One region of the Pseudokineococcus lusitanus genome, then DNA from elsewhere that is predicted to be linked to it. Evidence: riboswitches for the same ligand, from Rfam matches in the RefSeq annotation. Region 1 holds a riboswitch; the other holds the start of a gene.
The links. A riboswitch is a leader RNA that binds a small molecule or an ion and turns the genes downstream of it on or off. The one in region 1 is predicted to bind S-adenosylmethionine.

Region 1 (9,307 bases):
CCCGGCGAGGCCGGCGAGCGCCGTCCGCCGGCGCGGGCCCGGGCGCGGCGGCGTGGTGGGCGTCGTCAGGGGCACGGACGTGGGCGGCGTGGGCTCGGGCACGGAGGACCTTCCGACGGGGCGATCCCGACCATCCGGACGGAAGGGACGGGACTCGCGACCGTAGGGCGGTACCGGGTGCGGGACAAGGGCCCTGCCGGTGACCCGCAGCACCTCGGCGGACGGGTGGTGGGCGCCGCCGCACCTCGCCGGGTCGCCCGGCTGGCACAGTGGGCGCCCGTGCCGACCGATGGGAGCAGCGTGAGCAGCGACGCCCCCGCCCCCGGCGCGCCCGGCGACGGCGGCACCGTCCGACCGGGCCGTCCGCACCCCCTCGGCGTCCATCTCGTCCCCGGAGGCGCGGGCGCGGCGGTGTACGCGCCGCACGCCGAGGCGGTCGACGTCGTCCTGCTCGACGGGCCCGCGGACGGCCCCCTCGAGGAGCGCCGCGTCCGGCTCCCCCACCGCACCCACGGCGTCCACCACGGGCACCTGCCCGGCGTCACGGCCGGGCAGCGGTACGGCCTCCGCGTCGACGGGCCGTGGGACCCGGCCCGCGGCCACCGGCACAATCCCGCCAAGCTCCTGCTCGACCCCTACGCCCGGGGCCTGGCACGGGAGGTGCGGCCCGACGCGACGCTCTTCGCGCACGAGGTGGACGACCGCTGGGCGCCCGTCGACGGCCCCGCGTCCGAGGGCGGGGCCCGTCGGCGCAGCGACCTCGACTCGGCCGCCGCGGCCGCGGTCGGCGTGGTCCTCCCCGGGCGCACGGCGGACCAGGACGCCCGGCCGCGGACGCCGTGGGACCGCACGGTCGTCTACGAGGCGCACGTGCGCGGGCTCACCGCCGCCCACCCCGACGTGCCGCCGGAGCTGCGCGGCACCTACGCGGCGCTGGGGCACCCCGCCGTCGTCGGGCACCTCGTCGACCTCGGCGTGACGGCGCTCGAGCTGCTGCCCGTCCACGCCGTCGCCGACGAGATGTCGCTCGTGCGCCGGGGGCGCCGCAACGCCTGGGGCTACAGCACGCTCGGCTACCTCGCGCCCGCGCCGCGCTACGCGAGCGCCGCGGCCCGCGCGGGCGGGGCGGCGGCCGTCGAGGCCGAGCTGGCGGGCGCCGTCGACGCGCTGCACGCCGCGGGCCTCGAGGTGCTGCTCGACGTCGTCTACAACCACACGGCCGAGGGCGGGGTCGAGGGCCCCAGCCTGTCCTTCCGCGGGCTCGGGGCCGCCGCGTACTACCGCCTCGACGCCGCCGGCCTCGACGTCGACGTCTCGGGCTGCGGCGGCACCCTCGACGCCTCGTCGGCGCGCGTGGTGGCCCTCGCCCTCGACTCGATGCGGCACTGGGCGACGACGTACGGCGTCGACGGATTCCGCCTCGACCTCGCGCCCGCCCTCGCCCGCGGGCGCGACCTCGGCTTCGACGCCGAGCACCCCTTCCTCGTCGCGGCCCGCGCGGACCCGGTGCTGGCCGACCTCAAGCTCGTCGCCGAGCCCTGGGACGTCGGGCCCTTCGGGTGGCGCACGGGGCAGTTCCCGCCGCCCTTCGCCGAGTGGAACGACCGCTTCCGCGACGACGTCCGCACCTTCTGGCTGGCCGACGCCGCGCGCGGCCGCCGCGGCGAGCCCGGTGGCGGCGTGCGCCACCTGGCCACCCGGCTCGCGGGGTCCGCGGACCTCTTCGCCCACGGCGCCGCGACCGACTCCTCGCGGCGCGGGCCGCTGGCGTCGGTCAACTTCCTCGCCGCGCACGACGGCTTCACGCTCGCCGACGCCACCGCCTACGAGCACAAGCACAACGAGGCCAACGGCGAGGACAACCGGGACGGCCACGGCGACAACCGGTCCGACGCGCACGGCGTCGAGGGGCCGACCGACGACGAAGCCGTGCTCGCGGCCCGACGGCGCTCGGTGCGCAACCTCCTCGGCACCCTGCTGCTGTCGGCCGGCGTCCCGATGCTGCTCGCCGGCGACGAGATGCTGCGCACCCAGGGGGGCAACAACAACGCCTACTCCCTCGACGACGCCTCGGTGTGGGTCGACTGGGAGGCCCTGCGCGCCGGCGGCCCCCGCGCCGACCTCGTGGCGACGACGCGCCACCTCCTCGCGCTCCGGCGCGAGCACCCCGCCCTGCGCCGCAGCACCTTCGCCGCGGGCGCCCCCGTCCACGACGACGGCACCACCGACCTCGCCTGGTTCGCGCCCGACGGCCGCCGCATGACGGAGGACGACTGGCACGACGGGCACCGCCGCACCCTGCAGATGCTCCTCCACGGCGCCCCGACGGGCGGGTCCTCGCTGCTGCTCGTGCTGCACGCCGGGTCGGTCGAGCAGGCGGTCGCCCTCCCCGGGCGCCCCTGGGCCGCCACGTGGGACCTGCTGTGGGACAGCGAGGCCGAGCGCCCCGAGCACGTGGCGCCCACCACGGTCCACGACGGCGGCGGTCTCGTCGTCGGGCCGACGTCGCTGCTGCTGCTGGCGGCGCGGCCGGCCTGAGCCGGGCCCCTGCGCCGACCGACCGGCCGGGCGGACGGGCGGGCTGCCCGGCCGGCTTCGGCGGCCCGGCCGCGTCGCTCCGCCCCCGGGTCCGGCGGCAGGCCCACCGCGCCGCGGTGAGGAGCTCGCGTCCGGCCCGGCGAGGACCTGCTCGGCCGGCGCGCCCCCGCCGCCGGCGCGCGCCCCGGGGACCACCAGCCCTCACCCGCGCGGAGGACAGCCGTCGGCGCGACGACCGGTCCGTGGTGACTCGACGGGGTCCCGGCAGCGACCCGCGGAGGTGTGGACAGCGGGAGCGGATGTCGGGCCCCTCCACTAGACTTCGAACACACGTTCGACGGTGAGGGAGGGGTGGCGATGGCGCGGCAGCAGCCCGACGACGAGGCGCGCGACGACGCCGTCGTCCCCGCACCCGCCGGCCCCGTCGGTCCGCTCGACGTCCCGGTCGGCGACCTGCCGGTCTCCCGCCGCGCGGGTCGGGAGGTCCTGGACCGGCTCCGCGACGCCCACGCGGCCGCGTCGGCCCAGCACGCCGCGCTTCTGGGGCTGGTGGCCGACCTCGTCGACGAGGTCGCCGCCGCCCTGGGCGTCCCGGTCGACGGGGACCCGGTCGAGACCGCCCGTTTCGGCCGGCTCGGCGGGGACCCGGCCGAGGCCGTGGTCACCGAGATCGCCCTCGCCCTGCGGGTCGGGGTCGCGGGGGCGCGGCGACTGGTGCAGGACGCGCTCGCGCTGACGACCGTGCTGCCGCAGACCCGGGCCGCGCTGCGCAGCGGAGGCATCTGCCCCGCCCGGGCGCACGCGGTCGTCACCGGCACTGCCGGTCTGACGCCGGAGCAGGCCCGCTGGGTCGACGCCGAGGTCGCCGAGGACCTGCCCCGCCTGGACCCGCCCGGCGTGAAGCGGAAGGTCCGGGCGTTGGTCGCCCGGCTCGAGGTCGACGCGACCAACCGCCGGGCCCGGTACGAGACCTGCCGCCGCCGGGTCCTGGTCCAGCCGCTGGGTGACGGGGCGGCCGAGCTCGTCGCCACCGGACCCGTCGCCGACATCACCGCCCTGTTCCACCGCCTCGACACGTGGGCGCGCACCCGCACCGGCCCCAACGCGAGCGCGGACCCGCACGCCGCGGTCGCCGCCGGACTGGACCCCGTCACCACCGACACCACCGGGCTGCCCGACCGCCGCGGCGTCGACGCCCGCCGCTTCGACGCCCTCGTCGGCCTGGTCACCGACACCGGTGCCGGCCCACGGAAGGACGGCCGTGCCCACACCGGGCAGTGCCACGGCCCGTCCCTCAACGTCTCGCTCCCGACGCTGCTCGGCCTCGACGACGAGACCGCGTGGCTCGCCGGCCACGGCGCGGTCCCGGCCGACATCGCCCGCGAGCTCCTCGCCGCCGGCCACCCCTTCCGCCGGGTCCTCACCGACTTCTTCACCGGGAAAGTGCTTGGCGTCGACGGACACCTCCACCACCTCCCAGCCGCCGGGACCCGCACGACGACGCCTGGGCTCACCACCGGCGCGACGACCGTCCCGGCGGTGGTGACGCCCACCACGGCTCCTCCGCCCTCCCCTGCACCGGACGCCGGCCTCGACGCGGTGCCCGACCCACCGGGCGACCAGCGGACCACAGCGACAGCCGTGCCCCCGCCGACGACGACCACGGAGCCGGCACCCCCCGGCCTTACCGACAAGGTCACGCCCGGCACCACCACGCCCGGCACCACCACGCCCGGCACCACCACGCCCGGCACCACCACGCCTCCCTGGGCCCGGACAGGAGCTGATGCGTCCGACGCAGCGACGCCGTCCTCGTCGACCTGCCCTCTCGCTGGCCTGCCCACCGACTACGTCCCCACCGCCGAGCAGTCCCGCTACGTCCGGACCGCGCTGCCCGAGTGCACCCACCCCGGCTGCACCCAGCCCTCGGTCCGCTGCGACCTCGACCACCAGGTACCCCACGGCGCCGGTGGCCCGACCTGCGAGTGCAACCTCCGCCCCCGCTGCCGCAAGCACCACCAGTGCCGCACCCACTACGGCTGGCAGGTCGAGGCCATCACCGACGACCCCGACGACCCGCACGGCCTCGGCACCCGCTGGACCTCACCCCTCGGCCTCGTCCACGACGACCCCGCACCACCCTTCCTCCCCCGACCCATCACCAGCCGCGACGACGACGGCACGCCCCTGCCCACCGGCTGGGGCGACCTCGGCGATCCCCTCGACTGCTCGTACCCGACCGTCGACATGGCCTGGCCCGGCGCCGCCCTGCTCATCAGCGCTGCCGTCACCGCGACCGCCCACCACCGCGAACCGCCCGCGTCGCCGGCCCCGCCGACCGACGACGACCCGCCGCCCTTCTGACGCCGGCACCACCGCGTCGGCCTCGTCGTGACCCGTCGCCACGGTGGCCCCGGGCTCCCAATACCCACCGTCCCGAGCGGTTTTGACAGCGACGCCGGACGCTGCCTACCGTCCCGTCCAGGTCACGAGAACCAGCGCGAAGCCCCGGCTCGCTGGTCAGCAACCCTCCGCCACGGCGGGGTGCTCCGGGTGAGGACCAGGTGGACGCCCCACGACGGCGCGTCCGCAAGCGTGGCCCGACCGGGCCTCGTCTCCGCGTGCGCGGCGGCCGGTGCCGTCGCGCCTGCTGCCAGGAGCGCACCGCCCGTGATCGAGCTGTCCGGCCTCGTCAAGACCTACGCGGCGCCCCGGCGCCGGGGCGGCCTGCGGCAGCTCGTCGCGCGGCGGACCTCGGACGTGGACGTCGTCGTCGAGGACGACGCGCCGGTCCGCACGGGCGAGGTCCGCGCGCTCGACGGCGTGAGCATCTCCGTCCCGGCGGGCGACGTCGTCGGCGTCGTCGGCCCCAGCGGCTCCGGCAAGAGCACCCTCGCCCGCTGCGTCAACCTCCTCGAGCGCCCGGACGCCGGCCGCGTCGTCGTCGACGGGCAGGACCTCACCGCGCTCGACGCCGGCCGGCTGCGCACGGCCCGCCGCAGCATCGGCATGGTCTTCCAGCACTTCGACCTCCTCGGCTCGCGGACCGCGCTCGGCAACGTCGCGCTGCCGCTGGAGCTCGCGGGCGTCGGCCGGCGCGAGCGCGAGACCCGCGCCGCGGAGCTGCTCGAGCGCGTCGGCCTCGCCGACAAGAAGGCCTCCCGGCCGTCCCAGCTGAGCGGCGGCCAGCAGCAGCGCGTCGCCATCGCCCGCGCCCTCGCCGCCCGCCCGTCGGTCCTGCTGTGCGACGAGGCCACCTCCGCCCTCGACCCCGGCTCCACGGCCGGCGTCCTCGCGCTCGTCCGGGAGCTCCGCGACGAGCTGGGCCTCACGGTCGTCGTCGTCACGCACGAGATGGACGTCGTCCGGGCCGCCTGCGACAGCGCGGTCCTGCTCGAGCACGGCCGGGTCGTCGACGAGGGCCGGCTGGCCGACGTCGCCGCCCGCCCCGGCTCGCCCCTGGCCACCCGCCTGCTGCCGGCGCCCGCCCGGCCCCCGGTGCGGCCCGGCAGCGCGCTGCTCCAGCTCGTCGTCACCGACGGCTGGGACGGGCAGGCCGGGCCCGACGGCGGCGGCGGACCCGGCGAGGCGGTGATGACGTCGCTCGTGCGCGAGCACGGGCTCGACGTCTCGGTCGTCGGCGGCCGGGTCGAGACCCTCGGCGGTCGCCGGGCCGGGCACCTCCTCCTCGAGGTCGCCGGCGGGGCCGCCGAGCACGCCGCCCGGCTGGGCGGCGCCACGGACGCCTTGCGCGCCCGCGGCGTCCTCCTGGAGGTGGCGGCGTGAGCGAGCTGCTCTCCCTCGCCCCGCAGCTGGCCGAGGCCACCCGCGAGACGCTGACGATGGTCGCCACGGCGACCGTCCTCGCCGTCCTCGGCGGGATCCCCCTCGGCGTCCTGCTGCTCGTCGTCTCGCCGGGCGGTCTCGCGCCGCACCCGCTCGCGCACCGGCTGCTCGGCCTGCTCGTCGACCTCGGCCGCTCGCTGCCCTTCATCATCCTGCTCGTCGCCGTGGCCCCGGTGACCCGGCTCCTCGTCGGGACGACGATCGGCTCCTGGGCCGCCGTCGTGCCGCTGACCATCGGCGCCGTGCCCTTCCTCGCGCGGCTCGTCGAGACGTCGTTGCGCGAGGTGGCCCCCGGCAAGGTGGCCGCCGCCCTCTCCATGGGCGCGCGGCGGCGGGACGTCGTCCGCACCGTCCTCCTGCCGGAGGCGCTGCCGTCGGTCGTGGCCAGCTGCACCGTCACCGTCGTGGCGCTCGTCAGCTACTCGGCGATGGCCGGCGCGGTGGGCGGCGGCGGGCTCGGCGACTTCGCCATCCGCTACGGCTACCAGCAGTTCCGGACGGACATCACGCTCGTGACCGTCGCCCTCCTGCTCGTCGTCGTCCAGGTGCTCCAGCAGGGCGGCGAGGCCCTCGCCCGCCGCCTCGCGCACCGCTGACGACGCCCCCCGGGCGCCCGGCGCCCACCCGCACCACCGACCCGCCCGCCGCGGGCCGTCCCGTCGTCCCCCGTCCCGCCCGACCAGGGCTCCCGCACGCCCTCGCCCACCGACCCGGAGGTCCCCCGTGCCCACCACCCGCCGCCCCCGCACCGCCGTCGCCCTCGGCGCGGCCGCCGCGCTCGCCCTCTCGCTGTCCGCCTGCGGCGGCGGGGAGGCCGAGCTGAGCGCGGCCGACGAGCCGCTGCGCGTGGGCGCCTCGCCGGTGCCCCACGCGGAGATCCTCCGCTTCGTGCAGGACGAGCTGGCCGAGGACGCCGGGCTCGACCTCGAGGTCGTCGAGTTCACCGACTACGTGCAGCCCAACGTGGCCCTCGAGGACGGCTCGCTGGACGCCAACTACTTCCAGACCATCCCGTACCTCGAGGAGCAGGAGCGCACGGCCGGCTACGACTTCGCCGCGCTCGAGCCCGTCCACGTCGAGCCCCTCGGCATCTACTCGCAGAGCCTCGGGAGCATCGACGACGTCCCGTCGGGCGCGACCGTCGCCATCCCCAACGACCCGACGAACGCCGCCCGCGCGCTGCGGCTGCTCGAGGCCGAGGGCCTCGTCGTCCTCGCCGACACGGGCGAGGACGCGCCGACCGCCCTCGACGTGCAGGAGGGGGGCCGCGACCTCGACATCACCGAGGTCGAGGCCGCGCAGGTCCCGCGCTCGCTCCAGGACGTCGACATCGCCGTCGTCAACGGCAACTACGCCATCGACGCCGACCTCTCCCCCGCCGACGACGCCCTGGCCCTCGAGGCCGCCGAGGGCAACCCCAACGCGAACCTCGTCGTCGTCCGGACGGGCGACGAGGACGACGAGCGCATCCAGCTGCTCGAGCAGCTCCTGCACTCCGACGAGACGCGCACCTTCATCGAGGAGCAGTACGAGGGCGCGGTCATCCCGGCCTTCTGAGCCACGCCGCGGCGGCGCCACGGCGCGCGGCCCCGGACGCACGAGCGCCCCCGCCCGGTCCGGGCGGGGGCGCTCGTGCGTCGGCGGTCAGGCGTTGGCGACGAGCCCCAGCTCGGTCGGCGCCGCGAGCAGCTCGTGGTGCGGCAGGACGCGCACCGTGTAGCCGACGGCGCCCGTGCGCCGCAGCGGCACCTCGCCGGCGTAGCGGTGCCGCCCGTCCTCGAGCGCCTCGACGTGCGAGAGGCGGACGGTGCCCGTGGCGACGAGCTCGTCCGTCGCCGTGACGCGGCCGTGGACCACCTGCACCTCGACGTCCTCGGGCGCGAGCTGCCCGAGCGAGACGTAGGCGTGGACGCCGAGGACGTCGCCGAGCAGCGGCGTGTCCGGCAGCCCGACCGACTCGGCGTGGTCGACGCGCACCGACGACCAGCCGCCCCGGACGTGCTCGACCCACGTGGCGAGTCGCCGCGCGCCGGCGTGGCCCTCCGCGGCGACGGCCCGGCCGCTCGCGGCGGCGGGCACGTACAGCCGCTCGACGTACTCCGCCACCATCCGCGACGCGAGCACCTTCGGCCCGAGCACCGACAGCGTGTGGCGCACCATCTCGAGCCAGCGCGCCGGCGGCTCGTCGCCCCCGGCGCCGGTGTCGTAGAACCGGGGCGCGACCTGCTGCTCCACGAGGTCGTACAGCGCCGCCGCCTCGAGGTCGTCGCGGCGGCCTTCGTCCTCGACGCCGTCGGCCGTGGGGATGGCCCAGCCGTTCTCGCCGTCGAACCACTCGTCCCACCACCCGTCGAGGATGGAGAGGTTGAGGCCGCCGTTGAGGGCGGCCTTCATGCCCGAGGTGCCGCAGGCCTCGAGGGGGCGCAGCGGGTTGTTGAGCCAGATGTCGCAGCCCGGGTAGAGCGTCTGCGCCATGCCGATGTCGTAGTCCGGCAGGAAGACGATGCGGTGGCGCACGGCCGGGTCGTCGGCGAAGCGCACGAGCTGCTGGATGAGCGCCTTGCCGGAGTCGTCGGCCGGGTGCGACTTGCCGGCGATGACGAGCTGCACGGGCCGGGTCGGGTGCAGCAGCAGCGCCTTGAGGCGCTCGGGGTCGCGCAGCATGAGCGTGAGCCGCTTGTACGTCGGCACCCGCCGGGCGAAGCCCATGGTGAGCACGCCGTCGTCCATCACCTCGTCCACCCAGCCGAGCTCGGCGGCCGAGGCGCCCCGCTCGAGCCAGGAGGCGCGCAGCCGCCGCCGCACCTCGGCGACGAGCGTCGCGCGCATCTCGCGGCGCACCGCCCACAGCCGGTCGGCGGGCAGGTCCGCCGCGGCGGCCCACGCCTCGACGTGCCGGGTCGGGTACTGGCCGGCGGCCTCG
Region 2 (6,705 bases), on a different contig from region 1:
GGGACCACCTCCTCGCCCGGCTGGCGGGCAGCACCCTGGTCCACCTCGACGCGAGCGGGCACTGCCCGCACCTGTCCGCGCCCGCCGAGACCGCGGCGGCCGTCCTCGCGTACCTCGACCGATGACGACGACGCTCGAGCCCTCCGCCGACGCGTCCCCGGAGGGGCGCCCGCCGCGGGCCGACGAGGCGGACCGGCTCCGGGAGCTCTACGACGACGCCCCCTGCGGCTACCTCACGACGGCGGACGACGGCACCATCACCCGGGTCAACGCGACCTTCTGCGCCTGGGCCGGCTACACCGCGGAGGAGCTCCTCGGGACGCGCCTGCCGCGGCTGCTGCCCGTGGGCGACCGCATCCTCTGGAGCGCCTCCTGCCTGCCGCGGCTGCGGGCCACCGGTGCCGTGGCCGAGACGATGGTCGAGGTCATCGCCGCGGACCGCTCCCGCCGGGCGGTCCTGCTGTCGGCGACCCTCCGGCCGGCGGCCGACGGGGTGCCGGCCGAGATCCGCGTCATCGTCCTCGCCGCCCACGAGCGGCGCCGGCACGAGCGTGACCTCGTCGACGCGCTGCGCCGTGCCCAGGAAGCCGAGCGGCAGCGGGTCGCCGTCGAGGAGGAGATGCGGCAGCGGGCGCTGCGGGACGACCTCACGGGCCTGCCCAACCGCGCCGGCCTGCTGGCCCGACTCGCCGGTGCGCCGGAGGGCGGCCGGCCGGCGTCCGCCGGGACGGCGCTGCTCTTCGTCGGCCTCGACCACTTCAAGGCGGTCAACGACAGCCTCGGTCGGGAGGCCGGCGACGAGCTGCTCCGCGTCGTCGCGCAGCGCCTCACCGCGACCGTCCGCGCGGACGGCGTCGTCGCGCGCCTGTCCGGCGACGAGTTCGTCGTCGTGGCCGACGTCGGGGACGACGGCGCCGCGCGGGCGGTGGCCGAGCGGGTGCTCGACGTCGTCACGGCGCCCGTGCTCCTGCAGGACGTCGAGATCGTCGTCACGGCGAGCGTCGGGGTCGTCCGGGCCACGCCCGACGAGACGCCGGAGCGGCTGCTCCACCACGCCGACGTCGCGATGCACCGGGCGAAGGCACGCGGCCGCGCCCGTGTCGAGCTGCACGACCCGGACGTCGTCGACCCGGCCGTCGGACGTCTCCGGCTCATCGGCGAGCTGCGCCGCGGCATCGCCGAGGGCGAGCTGCGCGTGCACTACCAGCCCCGCATGGACCTGCGGGGCGACCGTGTGGCCGGCGTCGAGGCGCTCGTGCGGTGGCAGCACCCCGAGCGCGGGCTGCTCCAGCCCGGCGACTTCATCGACGTCGCCGAGGAGTCGGGCCTCGTGCGCCGCCTCGGGGCGTGGGTGCTGGACTCCGCCGTGGCCCAGGGGGCGGCGTGGGCGCGGACGGCGGGAGGCGGCCCGACGACGGAGATCGCCGTCAACCTCTCGACGCGCCAGCTCGGCGACCCGGACCTCGTGCCGCTCGTCGCCGAGGTGCTGGACCGGCACGGGCTCGACCCGGCGCTGCTCACGCTCGAGGTGACCGAGACGGCGCTCATGGAGGACCCGGACGCGGCCGCCGCGACGCTGCGGGCGCTCAAGGCGCTCGGCGTCACCCTCGCGGTCGACGACTTCGGCACCGGTTACGCGAGCCTCACGTACCTCCAGCGGTTCCCGCTCGACGAGCTGAAGATCGACCGGTCCTTCGTCGCGGGGCTCACCGAGAGCCGCGGTGACGCGGCCATCGTCGCCACGTGCGTCCACCTCGCGCACTCCCTCGGGCTGCGGGCCGTCGCGGAGGGCGTCGAGACGCCGGACCAGCGCCGCGCCCTCGAGGACCTCGACTGCGACATGGCGCAGGGCTACCACTACGCACGGCCGCTGCCCGTGGACGAGCTCGACCGGTGGTGCGCGGCGCGCTGACCGGTCCGTGAGACACGGGTCCCGCTCGACGGACGGACGCTCCTAGGGTCGAGGCAGGTCAAGAGCGCCAGCGACAAGCCCCGGCTCGCTGGCCGGCAACCCTCCTCCTGCGGCGGGGTGCCCCGGGTGAAGACCGGGCCGCCACCCGTCCGGGCGCGGCAAGCGCGGGCTCGCACGAGCCCCTCGCCGAGGAGACCCCTGTGCCCACCACCCCTCCCGCCGACCACCCCACGCCGTCGACCGGCCTCGACGAGGAGCCGGTGACGCACGGCGTCGCCGACGAGGCGCCCGCCGCCTGGTCCTTCGAGACCCGCCAGATCCACGCCGGCGCCGCGCCCGACCCGAGCACCGGCTCGCGGGCGCTGCTTATCCACCAGACGACGTCCTTCGCCTTCCGCGACACCGAGCAGGCGGCGAACCTCTTCGCGCTGGCCGAGCTCGGCAACATCTACACGCGCATCACCAACCCGACGACGGACGCCGTCGAGAAGCGCATCGCCGACCTCGACGGCGGCGTCGGCGCGCTGCTCGTCGCGTCGGGGCAGTCGGCGGAGACGCTGGCGATCCTCAACGTCGCCGAGGCGGGAGACCACGTCGTCGCGAGCCCCAGCCTCTACGGCGGCACGGTCAACCTGCTCCGCTACACGCTGCCCAAGCTCGGCGTCACGACGACGTTCGTCGAGGACCCCGACGACCTTGACTCCTGGCGCGCCGCGGTGCGCCCCAACACGAAGGTCTTCTACGGGGAGGCCATCCCCAACCCGCGCGGCGACGTCCTCGACGTCGAGGGCGTGGCCGGCGTCGCTCACGAGGTGGGCGTGCCGCTCGTCGTCGACGCGACGGTGGCGACGCCGTACCTCCTGCGGCCGCTGGAGTGGGGCGCGGACGTCGTCGTGCACTCGGCGACGAAGTACCTCGGCGGCCACGGGACGGCGATCGGCGGGGTCGTCGTCGACGGCGGGACCTTCGACTACGCGCAGCACCCGGACCGCTTCCCGGGCTTCAACCAGCCGGACGAGAGCTACCACGGGCTCGTCTACGCGCGGGACCTCGGCGTCGGCAGCGCGCTGGGCGCGAACCTCGCATACATCCTCAAGATGAGGGTGCAGCTGCTGCGCGACCTCGGGCCGGCGATCTCGCCGTTCAACGCCTTCCTCCTCGGGCAGGGCATCGAGACGCTGAGCCTGCGGGTGGAGCGGCACGTGGCCAATGCGCAGGCGGTCGCCGAGTGGCTGGAGCAGCGGCCGGAGGTCGAGCGGGTCCAGTACGCGGGCCTGCCGTCCAGCCCGTGGCACGCGCGGCAGCAGAAGTACGCGCCGCGGGGCGCCGGCGGCGTCCTCGCCTTCGAGCTGCGCGGGGGCCTGGAGGCGGGGCGACGCTTCGTCGACGCGCTGACGCTCCACAGCCACGTGGCCAACATCGGGGACGTGCGCAGCCTCGTCATCCACCCGGCGTCGACGACGCACAGCCAGCTGGCGCCCGAGGACCAGGTCAAGGCGGGCGTGACGCCGGGGCTCGTGCGGCTGTCCGTGGGGCTGGAGCACCTCGACGACATCCGGGCGGACCTCGAGCGCGGGTTCTCCGCGGTCTGAGGTCGAGGTGGCTGCACGACGACGCGGTAGAGCGCGTCCTCGTGCAGCCACCTGCCCGGCTCAGGCGTCGACGCCGCGCATCCGCTCCGCGGCCCGCTGGCGGCGCGGCGGGACGGGGGCCGAGCGGGTCGCCGCGGCGAGCCCGTGGTCGGGCATCGAGACGTAGACGGACTCCGCACGGCCCGGGCCGACGAGGTAGGTCTCGTGGAAGATGCCGGCCGCGTCGCCGCCGCGGCGGGCCTGCTGGTTGAAGGCGCGCCAGGCGGGGAGGTGCTCGGCGTCACCCGCAGAGGCGTAGGCCTGCAGCAGGTCCCAGCTGCGCCAGTACTGCAGGAGCATGAAGGTGCGCCCGGACCAGTAGGTGCGGGCGTGGAGCAGGCCCAGCTCGGGGCGGCCCAGCTCGGCGAGCATGAGCGGCATCGCCCGGAAGACCGGCAGCCACTGCCGCGGGCTGCGGAGCCGGTTGATGCGCATGCCGATGACGAAGACGACGACGTCCTGCCCGTCGAGGTCGGCGGTGCGGCGTCCTGCGTGGACCGTGGTGCCCATGGCTCCCCCTGCGGTGGTGCTGACCGGCCGAGGTCGTCGGCGTCGATGTGGACGCCGTCAACATAGGACTACGGTGTGGACGCTGTCCACATGTGGCGCGGGGTCGCGCCGCCCGACGTCGGGAGGGGCCCTGGAGCGCGCGACCTACCACCACGGCGACCTGCGGAACGCCCTCGTGGCGGCGGCCTCGACGGCGGTCCGCGCCGCAGGGCCCACCGGGCTGTCGGTGCGCGAGGTGGCACGCGAGGTCGGCGTCAGCCCCAACGCGGCCTACCGCCACTTCGCGGGGAAGGCCGAGCTGCTGGCGACGGTCGCCGAGCACGCGCGCGGCGCGATGGGCGTCGCGATGGCGGAGCGGCTGGCGGCGGTGCCGGCGTCCGGTGACGCCGTGGCCCTGGCGCGGGCGCGCCTCGTCGCTGTCGGGCGCGGGTACGTCGAGTACGCCGTCGCCGAGCCGGGGCTCTTCCACGTCGTCTTCAACGGGCCGCCGACCACGGGCGGCCCGCCGGGCTGCGTGGGCGGGCCGGACCCCTGGTCGATGCTGCAGGACCGGCTCGACGAGCTCGACGCCGCCGGCGGGCTCGGCGTGCGGGGGCGCGCGGGGGCGGACCTCGCCGCGTGGGCGGCCGTGCACGGGCTGGCCGAGCTGCTCGTCGGGGTCCTGGCCGGGCTCGACCCGGACGAGCGGGAGCAGGCGCTGGTCCGGACCCTCGCGACGGTGGGAGCGGGGCTGGCGGGCTGACCCGGCGAGACCGACGAACGGCCGGTTCCCGGGCCCGGGAACCGGTCGTTCGTCGGTCTCGAGCGGTCGAGGCCGTGGCCCCCACCCGCCGCCGGACGCCGTCGGGGGCGGCTGCGAGCATCCGCGCGTGAGCCCTGCGACGACGCCCGTGCCACCGCCCGAGCCGCTCGGCTCCACCGCCGCCTACGCCGACCCGCGAGCGACGTGCGACGTCGTCATGCGCGGCGGCGTGACGAGCGGCGTCGTCTACCCGTGGGCCGTCTGCGAGATCGCGCGCGAGCACCGGCTGGTCCAGGTGGGCGGGACGTCGGCGGGCGCCGTCGCCGCGGCGGTGTCGGCGGCGGCGGAGCTGGGGCGCGACGGCGGGGCCACCGGACGGGGCGGGTTCGCCGTCCTCGCACGGCTGCCCGGCGACCTCGCGACGCCGACCGCCCGGCGCGGGCGCCGTCCCTCTGGCTCCCGGCTCTCCGACCTCTTCGTGCCGACCCGGGCGACGATGCCGCTGCTCGACCTCGTGCTGGCCGTGCTCGCGGCGCGGGACGGCGGCTCGTGGCCGCGGGCGGTGCTGACCGGCGTCGCCGCGGCGGGGCGGGCGCCCGGCGGCTGGTGGAGGGTCGCGGTGGGCGCGGTGCCGGGGGTGCTGCTGCTCGCGGCGGCCGTCTCGGCGTTCCCGGCGCTGGGGTGGGTCGTGGCGGGGCTGCTCGGGCTGCTGCTGACGGTGGTCGGCGTCGTGCTCGGCGCGGCGTGGGTGCACCTGCGGGCGGCGCAGGTCGCCGTGCCGGACAACCTCTTCGGCGTCTGCACGGGCATGCCCGCGGACGGCACGGCGGACGACGGCACGGCGCTGACGCCGTGGGTCACCGACCTCCTCGACGAGGCCGCGGGCCTGCCCGACGGCGCCGGCCCGCTGACCTTCGGCCACCTGTGGGCCGGTCCCGGTGCCACGCCGTTGACCGGGCTCGACGAGGCGCCCGCCGGCGCGGCGGTCCGGCTGCAGGTCGTCACGACGTCGCTGACGCACGGGCGGCCGGTGCGGCTGCCGCTCGACCCGCGGCGCCCGGGCGTGCCGCCGGTCTACGCCGACCCGGCCGAGCTCCGGCGGCTGCTGCCCGAGCGCGTCGTCGCGTGGGTCGAGGCGCACCCGCCGCCCCTGCCCGCCGACCCGGCGGAGCGCCTGGCGCGGCGCGTGCGCGACGCGCAGCTGCGGCCGCTCGTACCGCTGCCGGCGGCGTCGGACTGGCCCGTCGTCCTCGCGGTGCGGGCGAGCCTCAGCTTCCCGCTGCTCCTGTCGGCGGTGCCCTTCCGGACGGTCGACGTCCTCGCGTCGGCGGACGCCGCGCGGCGGGTGGCGGCGGTGGTGGGCGAGGTGCTGGCGGGCGACGTCCTGCCGTCGCCCGGGCCGGCGGCCGACGGACGCAGCGGGCCCGACGACGCCGCGCTGGCCGCCGTCCTCGCGCGGGTGGCCGGCGCGGCGCCGACGACCCGCCGGGTCTGGACGAGCGACGGCGGGGTCACGAGCAACTTCCCCATCCACTTCTTCGACACGGCGGCGCCCGTCCGGCCGACCTTCGGCGTCACGCTCCGGCCGGCGCGGCAGGGCGGCGCGCCCGCCGACCCGCTCGACCCGGGCGGGCCCGGGCCGCTCGACGACGCGCTGCCGCCCGTCCGGTACCCGCTCGCAGGGACGAGCACGTGGCACTTCGGGCGGGCGGTGCTCGGGGCGCTGCAGGACGGCTCGGACGTCGCCCAGCTGCCGCTGCCGGGCTTCCGCGACCGGATCGCGCAGGTCGACGTCGACCCGGGCGACGGTGGGTGGGACGTGCGGATGCCGCCGGCGGCCATCGCGCGGCTCGCGTCGCGGGGCCGGGCGGCCGGCGTCGCGCTGCGGGAGCGCTTCGCCGAGGCGGACG

Region 2: linked by a shared signal. The riboswitch ahead of EDC03_RS05645 (bifunctional o-acetylhomoserine/o-acetylserine sulfhydrylase) and the one ahead of EDC03_RS07170 (methionine ABC transporter ATP-binding protein) in region 1 are both predicted to bind S-adenosylmethionine.

The regions. Positions count from the first base shown of each region.
Region 1 is NZ_RJKN01000003.1:264,638-273,944, forward strand. It holds gene EDC03_RS07155 (M28 family peptidase) at 1-102, opposite strand, end outside; gene glgX (glycogen debranching protein GlgX) at 301-2,538, shown strand; gene EDC03_RS07165 (HNH endonuclease signature motif containing protein) at 2,896-4,902, shown strand; SAM riboswitch class IV at 5,023-5,140, shown strand; gene EDC03_RS07170 (methionine ABC transporter ATP-binding protein) at 5,209-6,324, shown strand; gene EDC03_RS07175 (methionine ABC transporter permease) at 6,381-6,980, shown strand; gene EDC03_RS07180 (MetQ/NlpA family ABC transporter substrate-binding protein) at 7,108-7,941, shown strand; gene glgP (alpha-glucan family phosphorylase) at 8,029-9,307, opposite strand, start outside.
Region 2 is NZ_RJKN01000002.1:518,896-525,600, reverse strand. It holds gene EDC03_RS05655 (alpha/beta fold hydrolase) at 1-125, shown strand, start outside; gene EDC03_RS05650 (sensor domain-containing protein) at 122-1,912, shown strand; SAM riboswitch class IV at 1,969-2,083, shown strand; gene EDC03_RS05645 (bifunctional o-acetylhomoserine/o-acetylserine sulfhydrylase) at 2,173-3,504, shown strand; gene EDC03_RS05640 (DUF4188 domain-containing protein) at 3,565-4,053, opposite strand; gene EDC03_RS05635 (TetR/AcrR family transcriptional regulator) at 4,052-4,795, shown strand; gene EDC03_RS05630 (patatin-like phospholipase family protein) at 4,923-6,705, shown strand, end outside.